2 regions of the Bacillus sp. JK74 genome follow, and region 1 is predicted to be linked to the other one. Evidence: a T-box and tRNA genes for the amino acid it is inferred to sense, from the RefSeq annotation. Region 1 holds a T-box; the other holds one or more tRNA genes.
What was found. A T-box is a leader RNA that pairs with one kind of tRNA and senses whether it is charged. The one in region 1 lies ahead of ACWJJ5_RS11505 (valine--tRNA ligase), so its partner is inferred to be a tRNA-Val.
Positions count from the first base shown of each region.

Region 2: it encodes a tRNA-Val, which carries the amino acid that the T-box ahead of ACWJJ5_RS11505 (valine--tRNA ligase) is inferred to sense. The anticodon was not compared.

Region 1 is NZ_JBSJQB010000003.1:270,178-276,910, reverse strand. It holds gene ACWJJ5_RS11515 (prepilin peptidase) at 1-216, opposite strand, end outside; gene ACWJJ5_RS11510 (bifunctional folylpolyglutamate synthase/dihydrofolate synthase) at 356-1,648, opposite strand; gene ACWJJ5_RS11505 (valine--tRNA ligase) at 1,707-4,349, opposite strand; T-box leader at 4,408-4,629, opposite strand; gene ACWJJ5_RS11500 (hypothetical protein) at 4,802-4,993, shown strand; gene ysxE (spore coat protein YsxE) at 5,008-6,030, opposite strand; gene ACWJJ5_RS11490 (LysM peptidoglycan-binding domain-containing protein) at 6,064-6,733, opposite strand, start outside.
Region 2 is NZ_JBSJQB010000007.1:16,639-23,371, reverse strand. It holds gene rsiW (anti-sigma-W factor RsiW) at 133-759, opposite strand; gene sigW (RNA polymerase sigma factor SigW) at 773-1,336, opposite strand; tRNA gene ACWJJ5_RS17315 (tRNA-Gln) at 1,567-1,638, opposite strand; tRNA gene ACWJJ5_RS17310 (tRNA-Tyr) at 1,643-1,727, opposite strand; tRNA gene ACWJJ5_RS17305 (tRNA-Thr) at 1,747-1,819, opposite strand; tRNA gene ACWJJ5_RS17300 (tRNA-Val) at 1,825-1,900, opposite strand; tRNA gene ACWJJ5_RS17295 (tRNA-Glu) at 1,904-1,975, opposite strand; gene ACWJJ5_RS17290 (DUF523 domain-containing protein) at 2,156-2,608, shown strand; gene ACWJJ5_RS17285 (GNAT family N-acetyltransferase) at 2,627-3,103, shown strand; gene murQ (N-acetylmuramic acid 6-phosphate etherase) at 3,203-4,132, shown strand; gene ACWJJ5_RS17275 (PTS transporter subunit EIIC) at 4,261-5,628, shown strand; gene pbp4b (penicillin binding protein PBP4B) at 5,647-6,733, shown strand, end outside.

The DNA.
Region 1 (6,733 bases):
ATACATAACCGACAGCTTCGCACGGCAGTTTCTGCATCTGCCTCTTTGCAGAATATAGGAGACGACGGGCACAAGCTCCCCCCAGGAGAGCGGCAAGCCGCAGAACGAGCAGGCTGAACGCGGCGAAATAACCGAGATTCGAAGCGGGATACGGCACGCTGCTGTATAAAAAAAAGAACCGAAAATTAAGCCGAGAAAAAACAGAATCAAAAGCACTCAGACCACACCTTTACTATCAATCTGGCTCAGATTATAGCAAAGAAAAACACCATGACTGAAATGGCTGAAAATATATTTTCAGCATAAAAACACCCGGCAAAACCGGAAAATGGTCTGCCGGGCATCCGAGGGGCTGTCAGATAAGCCGCTTTCTCATTTCTGAAATAAAATATAAGGAGCCGGTAATGATGATGACATCATCCGCCCCGTCTTTTTGTTCTATCCATTCTTTCACACTGTCCGGGTTCTCATCGAAGCTCTTAGACGCAAGACTGCTTGCATTGTAAAGAGCTTCGGCGCTTGAAGCACGCGGAAAGTCAAATGATACAAAGTGAATGGAATCTGCTTCGGTTTCAAGCTTTTTAATCATTTCCTGATACGGTTTGTCTTTTAATGCGCTGAATACGACATGGACGTTTTTATCGGCAAAGCGCTGCCGGATCGTTTCTGTCAGCGTTTCAACGCCCTCTTCGTTATGCGCGCCGTCCGCAAACACTAAAGGGCGGCTTTGAAGACGTTCAAACCGGCCCGGCCAGGAAGCTTTTTTCAGGCCGTTTCGCATCGCTTCTTCTGAAATGACTGCGGCTTCCAGGCGATTCAGCCATTCAGCGGCCAATATCGCCAATGCCGCATTCTGCCTTTGGTGAATGCCGATCAGTGACGTTTGAATGTCTTCATAGCATTTCGTTTCTGTTTCCAGCGAAAAGCTTTCGCCGGACGGAAGCGCCGCTTCATTAAACAGTCTGCACGTTTTATAAAGTGACTGATACGGAGCCTGCTTTTTTTCGGCTTCCGCTTCAATAACGCCGAGTGCTTCCGGCTGATTGACACCCGTAATGACCGGAATGGAATTTTTAATAATACCGGCTTTCTGCCCGGCGATCTCCTCGATGGTATTGCCTAAAATGGCCATATGGTCATGTCCGATACTTGTAATGACCGACAGAAGCGGTTTCACAATATTGGTTGAATCAAATGTGCCGCCGAGCCCCGCTTCAAAAATGACAAAATCGATATCAGCCCGCTTCGCAAAATATAAAAATGCACACGCTGTAATGATTTCAAATTCCGTCACCGTTCCGGCATCGGTCTTATCAAGCTCATCGACTATCGGTTTTATGTCATTAACGAGCGTTCTCCATTCCTCATCGGTAATCGGCGTGCCGTTGACGCTGATTCGCTCATTAAACGTAATCATGTAAGGCGATGTGAACGTGCCGACCGTATAACCGGCTTCTTGAAGGACGGAACGGATAAAAGAAACGGTTGATCCTTTGCCGTTTGTGCCCGCCACATGAATGGCGCGAATGTTCTTTTCCGGGTGTTCCAGTTTTTGCATCAGCTTTTCCATACGGAGAAGGCCCGGCTTAACGCCGAACTTGAGTCTGCCGTGAATCCAGCTGATCGCTTCTTTGTACGTATTAAACAATGAAATCCCCTCTTTTATACGACAAGGCGGTTTCTTAGGAAACCGCCCCGCTGTTTTATCAGCCTTTCAGCTCTGCAATCCGCTGCCGGACAGCTTCGCGTTTTGCCGTGTAGTCTTTCTCTTTTCCGCGTTCTTCTTCAATGACATGCTCAGGAGCTTTTTTAATGAATCCTTCGTTGCCGAGTTTTTTCTGAACGCGTTCGACTTCTTTTGTCAGCTTGTCGAATTCTTTTTGCAGACGGGCGATCTCCTCATCAATGTTAATCAGCCCTTCAAGCGGCAGAATGACTTCCGCTCCGGTGACGACAGCTGTCATCGCTTTGTCTGCCGCAGCGATATCCGTCCCGATTTTCAGCGTGCTCGGATTCGTAAAGCGTTCAACGTAAGAACGGTTCTTCTCAAGGCGGCCGGCAATGTCTTCGGTAGATGTTTTAATGTAAAGTTCAACCTGCTTGCTCATCGGCGTGTTGACTTCGCTCCGGATATTGCGGACAGAACGGATTAATTCAACGAGCAGTTTCATATCCGCCGCTGCCTCTTTATCCGTATGTTCCGGCACCGGAACCGGCCAAGAGCTGATCGTGATTGACTCGCCTTCATGAGGAAGGTGCTGCCAGATTTCTTCCGTTAAGAATGGCATAAACGGGTGAAGAAGACGCATCGTCTGGTCAAGCACGTATGCCAGAACAGACCGGGTTGTTTTCTTCGCCGCTTCATCTTCCCCGTACAGCGGAAGCTTCGCCATTTCGATATACCAGTCGCACACATCGTCCCAGATAAAGTTGTACAGGTGGCGTCCGACTTCACCGAATTCATAACGATCCGCAAGCTGTGTTACGTCTTCTATCGTTTCATTCAGTCTTGTGAGGATCCACTTATCAGCAACTGATTTTTCACCGGACAGATCAAGCTCGTCATACGTCATGCCGTCCATGTTCATTAATGCAAAACGGGAGGCGTTCCAAATTTTATTTGCGAAGTTCCATGTGGATTCCACTTTTTCATAGCTGAAACGGAGATCCTGTCCCGGTGAACTTCCGGTTGCCAGGAAATAGCGCAGGGAATCCGCTCCGTACTTGTCGATGACATCCATCGGGTCCACGCCGTTCCCAAGGGATTTACTCATTTTTCTGCCCTGCTCGTCACGGATTAAGCCGTGAATCAGCACGTCTTTGAACGGACGCTCGCCGGTAAACTCAAGACCTTGGAAAATCATCCGGGATACCCAGAAGAAAATGATGTCATATCCCGTTACAAGTACATCGGTTGAGTAATACCGCTTAAAGTCTTCAGCGTTTTCATCAGGCCAGCCCATTGTAGAAAACGGCCAAAGCGCGGAGCTGAACCATGTATCAAGCACGTCTGAATCCTGCTCCCAATTTTCGCTGTCCTCAGGCGCCTCAAGGCCGACGTACACTTCTTTTGTTTCTTTATGATACCAAGCCGGGATGCGGTGGCCCCACCACAGCTGACGGGAAATACACCAATCACGGATGTTTTCCATCCAGTGCAGGTACGTTTTCTCGAAACGGTCAGGAACGAAGTGAACCTTCTCTTCTTTTGCCTGAAGGTCAACCGCAGCATCAGCCAGCGGCTGCATTTTGACAAACCATTGTGTGGACAGGTACGGCTCAACAACGGCGCCGCTTCTCTCACTGTGGCCGACAGAATGCATATGGTCTTCGATTTTAAAGAGAACGCCGGATTCCTGAAGATCTTTGACGAGTTTTTTGCGGCATTCAAACCGGTCCATGCCGTTATATTGCAGCGCTTTTTCATTCATTGTTCCGTCTTCATTCATGACGAGAATCCGCTCTAAATTGTGGCGGTTTCCGAGTTCAAAGTCATTCGGGTCATGGGCAGGCGTAATTTTAACGGCGCCTGATCCGAATTCCATATCAACATAATCATCGCCGACAATCGGAATTTCGCGGTTTGTAATCGGCAGAATCACCGTTTTGCCGATTAAGTGCTTGTAGCGCTCATCTTCAGGATGAACCGCGACAGCCGTGTCGCCAAGCATCGTTTCCGGACGGGTGGTCGCGATTTCAATTGAGCCTGAGCCGTCTGCTAACGGGTAGCGCAAATGATAAAACGCGCCCTGTACGTCTTTGTAAATCACTTCAATATCGGATAAAGCCGTTTTTGTGGCAGGGTCCCAGTTGATGATATATTCGCCTCTGTAAATCAAGCCTTTTTCGTACAACTTGACGAATACTTCACGCACGGCTTTGTTCAGCCCTTCATCAAGAGTGAAACGTTCGCGTGAATAATCGAGTCCGAGTCCCATCTTGGCCCATTGGCTGCGGATGAAATCAGCATACTCTTCTTTCCACTTCCACGTTTCTTCTAAAAACTTTTCACGGCCGAGGTCATAACGGCTTGTGCCCTGTTCGCGGAGTTTCGCTTCGACTTTTGCCTGAGTGGCGATGCCGGCGTGATCCATGCCCGGAAGCCAGAGCACGTCATAGCCCTGCATGCGTTTCATACGTGTAACGATATCTTGCAGCGTCGTATCCCACGCATGTCCGAGGTGCAGCCTGCCCGTCACGTTCGGCGGCGGAATGACGACAGAATACGGCTGTTTCGTTTGATCGCCGCCCGCTTCAAAATATTTTCCTTTCAGCCAAAAATCATAGCGGCCTTTTTCAATCGCAGACGGATCATATTTTGTCGGCATTGTTTGTTCGTTTGTATCCATGATAACCCTCCAGCATGTTTAGAAATGGCTGAGCAACTAAAAAAGAGCCTTCATCCTGATAAAGGACGAAAAGCTCTTTCGCGGTACCACCTTTTTTCATGAACAGATTTGTTCATGCACTTAAACGGATAACGGGTGCGACCCGAATTTCTCTACTGTATGTTCAAGAAATTATGCTCCCGGGCGACCTTCCAATGAGACGGCATAAGAAGCCTTTCAGCACAGTAGCTTCTCTCTCTTCATGCGTCTTTCTTGTACTCTTCCCGTTCAAAGCAGGTGTATTTATATCAGCTCATGATCTTATTTATTATGTTCTTTATTATAGTAAAAGTGTTTTTGATTCGTCAATCATCTTTTCCAAAAACCGCTGCCGTCATACATAAATGGGCATGCACCCCGCTCTTCCCCTTACATACGATACATAGAAAGGCGAATGTGAGGAGGAATTGCCCGTGAGAAAAAAATTCAATTCTTATTCGCTCCCCCAGTGGGCCAGACAGGTCCGCCTTGTATCCGTGCAAGTCATTATCCCGATTACGATCTTTCAGGGGATCAGGACGATTTTCTTTCCGACGACTTTTGATGTCCTGCTGCTTGCCATCCTGCTGTTTTTAGCGTGCGCCCTGCATTTGGAATGGATATAAAAAAACGAGTCCCGTTATGAAGAGGACTCGTTTTCCGCTTTTATTTTTTTCTCCCGCTCAATCTGATGAACCTTCATGAGAAAAGGCTCAACATTTTTCATCTGCCAAAACGCTCTTAATAATTGCGTGCATTCTTCTTTTTCAGAGCCCCTTTGGCCGGTCTGATACCGTTTCAGCACTTTGTACATGGCGGACGGATAAGCCATATAGCTGAGAAACAGGCTGATTTCCGCTTCACGGAGCGGGAATGATTTGTGATACGTATAAAACCAGTCCAGGCATTCCGGACATGCTTTCGGATAGCTTCTGAACATTCTGGAGTAAAAGCTGAGCAGGTCATTTTGCGGAGGGCCCAGCGCAGCTTTCTCGAAATTTGTGAAAAAGCCTGATCCCGCATCATTATACAGAAAGTGGCGGCTCGATAAACTGCCGTGGTTGATCACCGCTCTCGTCTTGTCATGATCCTTTGCCGCGTCAAACCATTCTTCCAGACGTTCGAGAGCAAAATTGACGGCGGAAACCGTTTCTGTAAGATACGTAACAGCCTGCAGTTCAAAAGGTGAAAGGTACCACTCTTTTTCCGCCCGGTCGGCGAATTGTTCATAGACAAGTTTATCATTTTCCCAATCTCTTTTCGTTGCTTCATAAAAGCGGCTGATATCTTCAGTCCGGATTTGGATGTCCCGCACAGTCGCAGAATGGAGCTTCGCGACCTCTTTAAAAAGGTAAACATGTTTTTGGTCCCGTTCTTCTTCCTGATCGTACTGAAGCCAAGGCATTAAATAATAAGAATTCTCCGTCTGTCTTCCCGCAAAAAAATCGCCTGCATACGTGCGGCAGATCGGCACAAATGATCGGTAGCCTTTCTCCTCAATCTCAATCATAAGATCCGTAAATTCACTGCTGCGGGCCGGCTTGAGCTGTTTCAAAGCAAAAATGCCGTAGTTTGAGTAGACCTTCCAAACATGCGGGCTGACAGGCTCAATGTACTCAGCCGTCAGCCCGTATTCCTGAAGCACTGATTGGACTGCTTCCATTCCATTCACCACATTTTTACGGCCTCTTTGTGCTTACACATGGCTGTTATTATATTCAGGTATATACAGAAGCTGACCTTCCTCAAGCTCGTCATCAAACGATAAAGCATTCGTTCGGATGAGCTGCTGGGATGTAATGTCATATCGTTCACACACCCGGTCGATTGTATCTTGCTGCTGCACGATACAAATTTTCATTCTTGAAAACTTTTCTTCTTCCCTTGTAAATAATTTTGTCAAGTAATGAGAGTTGTCATTTTCCTTCTGCTCGGTTCCCGGTGCCGCTTCTTCATTCTTTCTTTCAGGCTTAAGCGGCTCAGGCTGTTCCGCTTGCGCCGGCTCCTCCGGCGGCAGTTTGGAAAACTGAAAAGACAAATCGAGAGGCTTCCCGGTTTCCTCCTCCGGCGGCGCCATCTTCCTTACCTCAATTTCAAACCCTTCTTCATCATGAGCCTCTTCTTCAAGCAGCTTAGGAGCGCTGTAAAACTCCTCTTCCTGCCGTTCCGGAACGAACTCACGATAAACGGGCGCCTGCTCTTCTTGAAAAACCGCAGGCTCATCTTCGTCTTCTGCCGCCTTATGATCGCTCTGACGGAGAAGCGGCTCGGCCTCTGGCTGTTCTTCTTTTTGAAGGAAGGGCTGTTCCGCAATTTTTGTTTTTTCTGCATGCGGAGTCAGAGTGAATGCAGGGAAAACCGGTTCG
Region 2 (6,733 bases), on a different contig from region 1:
TTCCGTTATGAATTGTGCTGCATGAGCAATATGTACATCATATAGCGTGCTCATTATACCACATTTTGATTTCTCAAGTGAAATGGGCCAGCACGGCGATGCATAAAAAAAAGAGTAAAGCGATTATACGCTTTACTCATCTTCATTCGGATCCAAAGCGCTCACGACGCCCTGGCCCGCCGATTTCAGTTCATACCAGACCCAGTCAAACAATTGGTTAATCTCTTCAATCTGCCCGGTGACTTGTCCGGCTGAGGCCATGTATTTTTCTCCGTTGACGACGGTCACATTGCCGTCGACTTTTCCTTCAATGAACAGCTTGCCGTTTTTTACTGTGACATCGCCCTTTACGGTCTCGCCTTCAGGGACGGTGACCGTGTGATTCTGCACGATAAGGTTCGGCTGTTTGGACACACTGAAATTGTGGTCATTATGCCAGCTGTTGAAAAAACCGCCGCCCATTAAAATCACAAAAACCGCTGCGGCTGCAATCATCGGATGAGTTTTGATCCATCGTTTTACAGAAGCGCGTTTTTTCTCTTTTGGAAGATTCGCCATAACTTTGGCAGTAAAATCAGCAGGGGCCGTGACATGCGATGTGCTTCGGACGAGTGCTACGGATTTCTCCATTTCATGAAAATGCCGTTTGCAATTCCCGCATGACTGCAAATGTTGTTTTAATACGTTTTCATCTTCAGGAAGGATATCTCCATCAAGATGCTTATGCATAAGCTGCACAATCTGTTCAGGACAGCTCATTTCATCACCCCACTTAAAGATCCCTCAATTGTTTTCTAAGAGCCTCTCTGCCTCTGTGTATCCTTGTCTTGACGGTGCCGACAGGGATATTCAGAATCTCCCCGATTTCAATTAAAGAGAGTTCGTCAATATACTTTAATACAATAACTGTTCTGTACTTGTCCGGCAGCTTTAAAATCTTTTTCTGAATTGTGTCCGACAGCTCCAATGACAATACGGCGTCTTCAGGGAGAACCCCGTCTGCGGCGATCTGCGAATACATCGTCAGACCTTCTGCTCCCGCTACTTCTGCGTCCAGATAGTAATCAGGCTTTTTCTTGCGGATGCGGTCAATGGTCAGGTTGGTCGCAATTCTGTAAAGCCACGTTGAAAACTTTCTGTTGATATCGAAACTGTCGATATTGACATACGCTCTGATAAAAGCTTCCTGCGCAATATCTTCCGCTTCGTGAACATTGCCGAGCATGCGGTAGCAAAGCTGGTAAATCTTATCTTTATAAAGGTCAACGATTTCTGCAAACGCATTTTGATCGCCTTTTTTGACTTGCTTGATTCTTTTTTTAATCAGGTTTTCCATGTTTTATCTTACCTCTGCCCTTCACCGGTCTGTATCTATACGTTGATTGTTTTAAAAGGTTTCATTTTTTTTATTACATTTATTTTACCAAATTTCAGGCAGGGTGTAGATGGAAAATACAGAATATACTGCCTTAACAGCAGCTTAAAAATAGTATATCTGATGAACAATCAAAAATCGAAACAAAATGCTGATAAAAAAAGACACCTTTATGCAAAAGGTGTCTGATACTGGGCTAGCTGGATTCGAACCAACGCATGACGGAGTCAAAGTCCGTTGCCTTACCGCTTGGCTATAGCCCAAAAATGGTGGAGGGGGGCAGATTCGAACTGCCGAACCCTGAGGGAGCGGATTTACAGTCCGCCGCGTTTAGCCACTTCGCTACCCCTCCGTATTTTTTTGGAAAACAGTGCCGGCCAGAGGACTTGAACCCCCAACCTACTGATTACAAGTCAGTTGCTCTACCAATTGAGCTAGGCCGGCAAATATGGTGGAGGATGACGGGCTCGAACCGCCGACCCTCTGCTTGTAAGGCAGATGCTCTCCCAGCTGAGCTAATCCTCCATATGACCCGTACGGGATTCGAACCCGTGTTACCGCCGTGAAAGGGCGGTGTCTTAACCGCTTGACCAACGGGCCGTTGTGTCCGCGTCGAGCTGACAAAAGTTATTATATACAGGTTGCACCCCATTTGTAAAGAGAAAAAATATTTTTTTTATTTTCAAACTTTTTTACCCGTTTTTTAACTGAAAAACTCATCCCTCCTCTCTTATTTCATTTATGATGAAAGTATCAAAATATTGAAGGGAATGGACACAGATGATCTTAGTCAGCTCTTGTCTCGGCGGTATCGAATGCAGATATAACGGCTCTCACGCCGCTTCGGAAAAAATCCGCAGACTCGTAGAAGAAAAGAAAGCTGTTATGGTCTGCCCCGAACTTTTGGGCGGCTTCACCACTCCCCGCGAACCGGCGGAAATCATCGGCGGCACGGGTGAAGACGTGCTGAACGGAACGGCAAGAATCGTAACGGCATCAGGCGAAGACGTTACAGCTTTATATATGGACGGCGCGGAAAAAACGTTAGCATACGCAAAAGAAATAGGCGCCGCAACGGTCATCCTTAAAGAAAACAGTCCGTCCTGCGGCAGCAGCTTTATCTATGACGGCACTTTCTCAGGAAAAAAAATACTCGGAGACGGCATCACTTCCGCTCTTTTAAAACGGGCAGGCTGCCGTGTTCTATCAGAAGATGAATTGGATCAATTATAAAAAAGGAGAGTAGATATCATGGATGTAGCCCTGTCCTTTTATAAACCGGAGCATGCAGACGGGCTGAACGGGTTTGTGCTGAGTGAAGAAGATAAAAAGTTCACAGCTCTGCCGATAGATGTCCTGCCGCAGGCGCTTGTCATCCGGGATCGCTACCCGACAGTCATTTTAAAAGAAGACCGTCCCGTCGGTTTTTTTATTTTACATACCTCAAAAGAAACCATTGCCCCGTATTCGAACAATGTGTCTGCCATTTTGCTGAGTGCGCTGTCATTACATGCGCCGCATCAGGGAAAAGGTTATGCCAAACAAGCGATGCTGCAGCTCCCCGCTTTTGTCGCAAATTATTTTCCTTGGTGTGATGAAATCGTGCTTGCTGTAAACCATCGCAATCAACGTGCAAAGAACCTGTACCGGTCTTCCGGTTTTATTGACAAAGGGCGGCGCAGGATCGGCCCGATCGGTGAACAGCACATTCTGCATCATTTTTTGTGAAAGCGCTTGATTATTCATCTCATCCCTGCCGATTTTTCTTGAAACATCTATTCAGAAGCCCATATACTTCAAGTATTAACGACTTGGGAGGGTACAATCATGACAGACCGGCTTAACATTCACAGATTGACCACAGAAACCAGAAACCCGCAGACCGCTTCAATCCATCAGGCAGACACGATGGAAATTCTCCGCATCATTAACGAAGAGGATTTCAAAGTGGCTGAAGCCGTTCAGCAGGTGCTGCCCGATATTCAGATTGCCGTTCAATTCGCCCATCAGTCCTTGCGGCGAAACGGCAGGCTGATTTATGCGGGAGCGGGCACAAGCGGCAGACTCGGTGTACTGGATGCGGTTGAATGCCCGCCTACATACAGCGTAAGTCCCGACACCGTCATCGGTCTGATGGCCGGAGGGGCAGACGCCTTTTTGCAAGCGGCTGAAGGTATAGAAGACAGCGAGGAAACCGGCGCTCTCGATCTCAAAACGATCGGGCTTACCGCAGAAGACACCGTGATCGCCATCGCGGCAAGCGGGCGCACGCCGTATGCGGCCGGTGCGCTGAAATATGCAAAAACAATCGGCGCCAAAACCGTCGCGCTCACATGCAATAAGAACTCATTGATCAGCACCTTTGCCGATCACAGCATTGAAGTCATTGTCGGCCCCGAAGTGATTACAGGGTCAACACGAATGAAAGCCGCGACGGCACATAAAATGATTCTGAACATGATTTCCACGGCCGTGATGATTAAAAGCGGCAAAGTGTACGAAAATTTAATGGTGGACGTTCATGTCAGCAACGAAAAATTGAAAGAACGCGCAATCGGCATTATCCAAAGCATCACTGGCGTTCCGTACGACAAGGCAAAAGAAACGCTTGAGGCCGCAGGCAGCCATGTCAAAACGGCAATCGTCATGCTGAAGACGAATTCGGACGAAACACACGCGAAGGCACTGCTCAAAGAATCAGAAGGATTCATTGATAAAGCCATTGAACAGCACGTTTCAAGAGAAAAAGAACGCTGATCGTTCTTTGGTGAAAAATAATGTGCTTTTACGAGCCCGCGCCGTTTTCATGTTCGGCGCAGGCGCTTTTAGGACGCGTTTCAGGCATAGCTCCCCGGGAAAAATCGTACGGAAAAAGGAGGATCTCCATGAGCAAAGAGGCATTTTATCAGTCACTGGCCAAAGATATCCTGGACAATTGCGGCGGTTCATCGAATATTTCAGGCTTTACCCACTGTATGACACGCCTGAGGATTACACCTTTAGATCGGGACAAAACGGATATTGAGGCGCTGAAACGGCTTGACGGGGTAATAGGCGTCGTCGAAGCTGAAACACTGCAGATCATTCTCGGCACGGGTGTCGTCAATCATGTCGCCGACGCTTTCGCAAAACTTATGCCATCCGGAAAAAACATTGATTTAAAAGAAGCCGCCTCACGGAAAAAAGCCGATCTCAACAGAAAAAACACCACACCCATCAAATTGTTTCTGAGAAAAATATCAAGCATCTTCATTCCCCTTATTCCCGCACTCATTGCATCAGGTTTAATCACCGGTATTACGAAAGCCGTCATTCAGGCCGGCTGGCTCCCGAAAGAATCTCAAATCGCACTTATTTTAACGGTTATCGGTTCAGGCTTGTTCGCTTACCTCGGCGTCCTTGTCGGCATCAATGCGGCGAAGGAATTCGGCGGGACACCCGCGATGGGAGGCCTTGCGGGCATATTGATCCTTAACCCTGAGATCGCCAATATCAGTTTGTTCGGAGAGAATCTGCTCCCTGGCAGGGGAGGATTAATCGGCGTTCTTTTCGCTGCGGTTTTTATCGCTTATACCGAACGGTTTATCAGAAAGTACGTCCATCAATCCATCGACATTATCGTCACGCCTACATTGTCTTTACTTATCACCGGGCTGGTGACATATGTCGTTTTTATCCCTGCAGGCGGTTTTATTTCTGATCTGATTACATCAGGTTTATTGTCGCTGCTGAATGTCGGGGGAGTGCTCTCAGGGTTTGTACTGGGAGCCGCCTTCCTGCCGCTTGTCGTCACCGGCCTGCATCAGGGCTTGACTCCCGTACATTTGGAATTAATTCGATCAATCGGAGATGACCCGCTTCTTCCGATTCTCGCGATGGGAGGCGCGGGTCAAGTAGGCGCGGCCTTCGCCATCTTTATGAAAACAAAAAAAGCCTCATTAAAAAGAGCGATCGGCGGCGGACTTCCATCCGGTCTGCTCGGAATCGGAGAGCCGCTCATCTTCGGCGTCACGCTCCCGCTCGGCCGGCCGTTTTTGACAGCGTGTTTAGGGGCGGGAATCGGCGGCGCTTTTCAAGCCCATTTTCAAGTGGCTACTTTTTCAATCGGTGTCTCCGGCCTTCCGCTCTCGTTTCTCGTACAGCCGGCTCAAATCGTTTTGTATATCATCGGTCTCTTCATCTCTTACGCGGCGGGCTTTGTCTTCACTTATGCATTCGGATTTAAGGATGACATGGCTGCTGAATTTGAATAAACCGGGAGGGATCAGAATATGAAAACACTGACAGCCGCCGTACTCACAATGGTCATCAGCCTCTCTTTTCTGCCGCAGCACAAAGCCGAAGCCCAATCCAAATTATACGACGCAGCAAAGCTCAGAAAGGTTGATCAAATGATTGAAAAAGACATCGCAGCAGGATTCCCCGGAGCCGTCCTCGTCGTCGTAAAGGACGGACGGGTGATCAAAAAGAAAGCATACGGCTACAGCAAAAAATATGACGGGAACACCCTTTTATCCCGTCCGAAAAAAATGAAAACATCAACCATGTTTGATTTAGCTTCCAATACAAAAATGTACGCGGCCAATTTTGCACTACAGCGACTCGTCAGCCAGGGAAAGCTTGATGTGTATCAAAAAGTCTCGGCTTACCTTCCTGATTTCAAGGACAGAAAAAGCGATCCGATTCAAGGAAAAGACCGCATACGCGTCATCGATGTGCTCCAGCATCAATCCGGTCTGCCGGCAAGCTTTTATTTCTATCAGCCGGACACCGCAGGCCCTTTATATTCACAAGAACGGGATAAAACGATCCGTTTTCTCACCCAAATCCCGCTTGAATACAAGCCGGGAACAAAACACGTATACAGCGATATCGGTTACATGCTTCTCGGCTGCATCATTGAAAACATAACCGGAAAAACCCTTGATACCTATGCGGAACAAGAACTGTACAAACCGCTGAAACTGACGCACACACTGTTCAATCCGCTGCGAAAAGGTTTTAAAGAAAAAGCATTCGCAGCTACTGAACGTTTAGGCAACACACGTGACGGAGTCATCCATTTCCCTCACATCAGGACGTATACGCTGCAGGGGGAAGTTCACGATGAAAAAGCATTTTACTCAATGGGAGGAGTGTCCGGACACGCCGGGCTGTTTTCCAGAGCTGATGATATGGCCGTCCTACTTCAAGTCATGCTGAACGGCGGCAGTTATAAACATGTTTCTCTCTTCAATAAAAGAACGGCCGATTTGTTCACAACCGCGGCATCCTCTGATCCGACATTCGCTCTCGGCTGGCGGAAAAACGGCAGCCCGGATATGGAGTGGATGTTCGGACCTTATGCAAGCAGGCAGG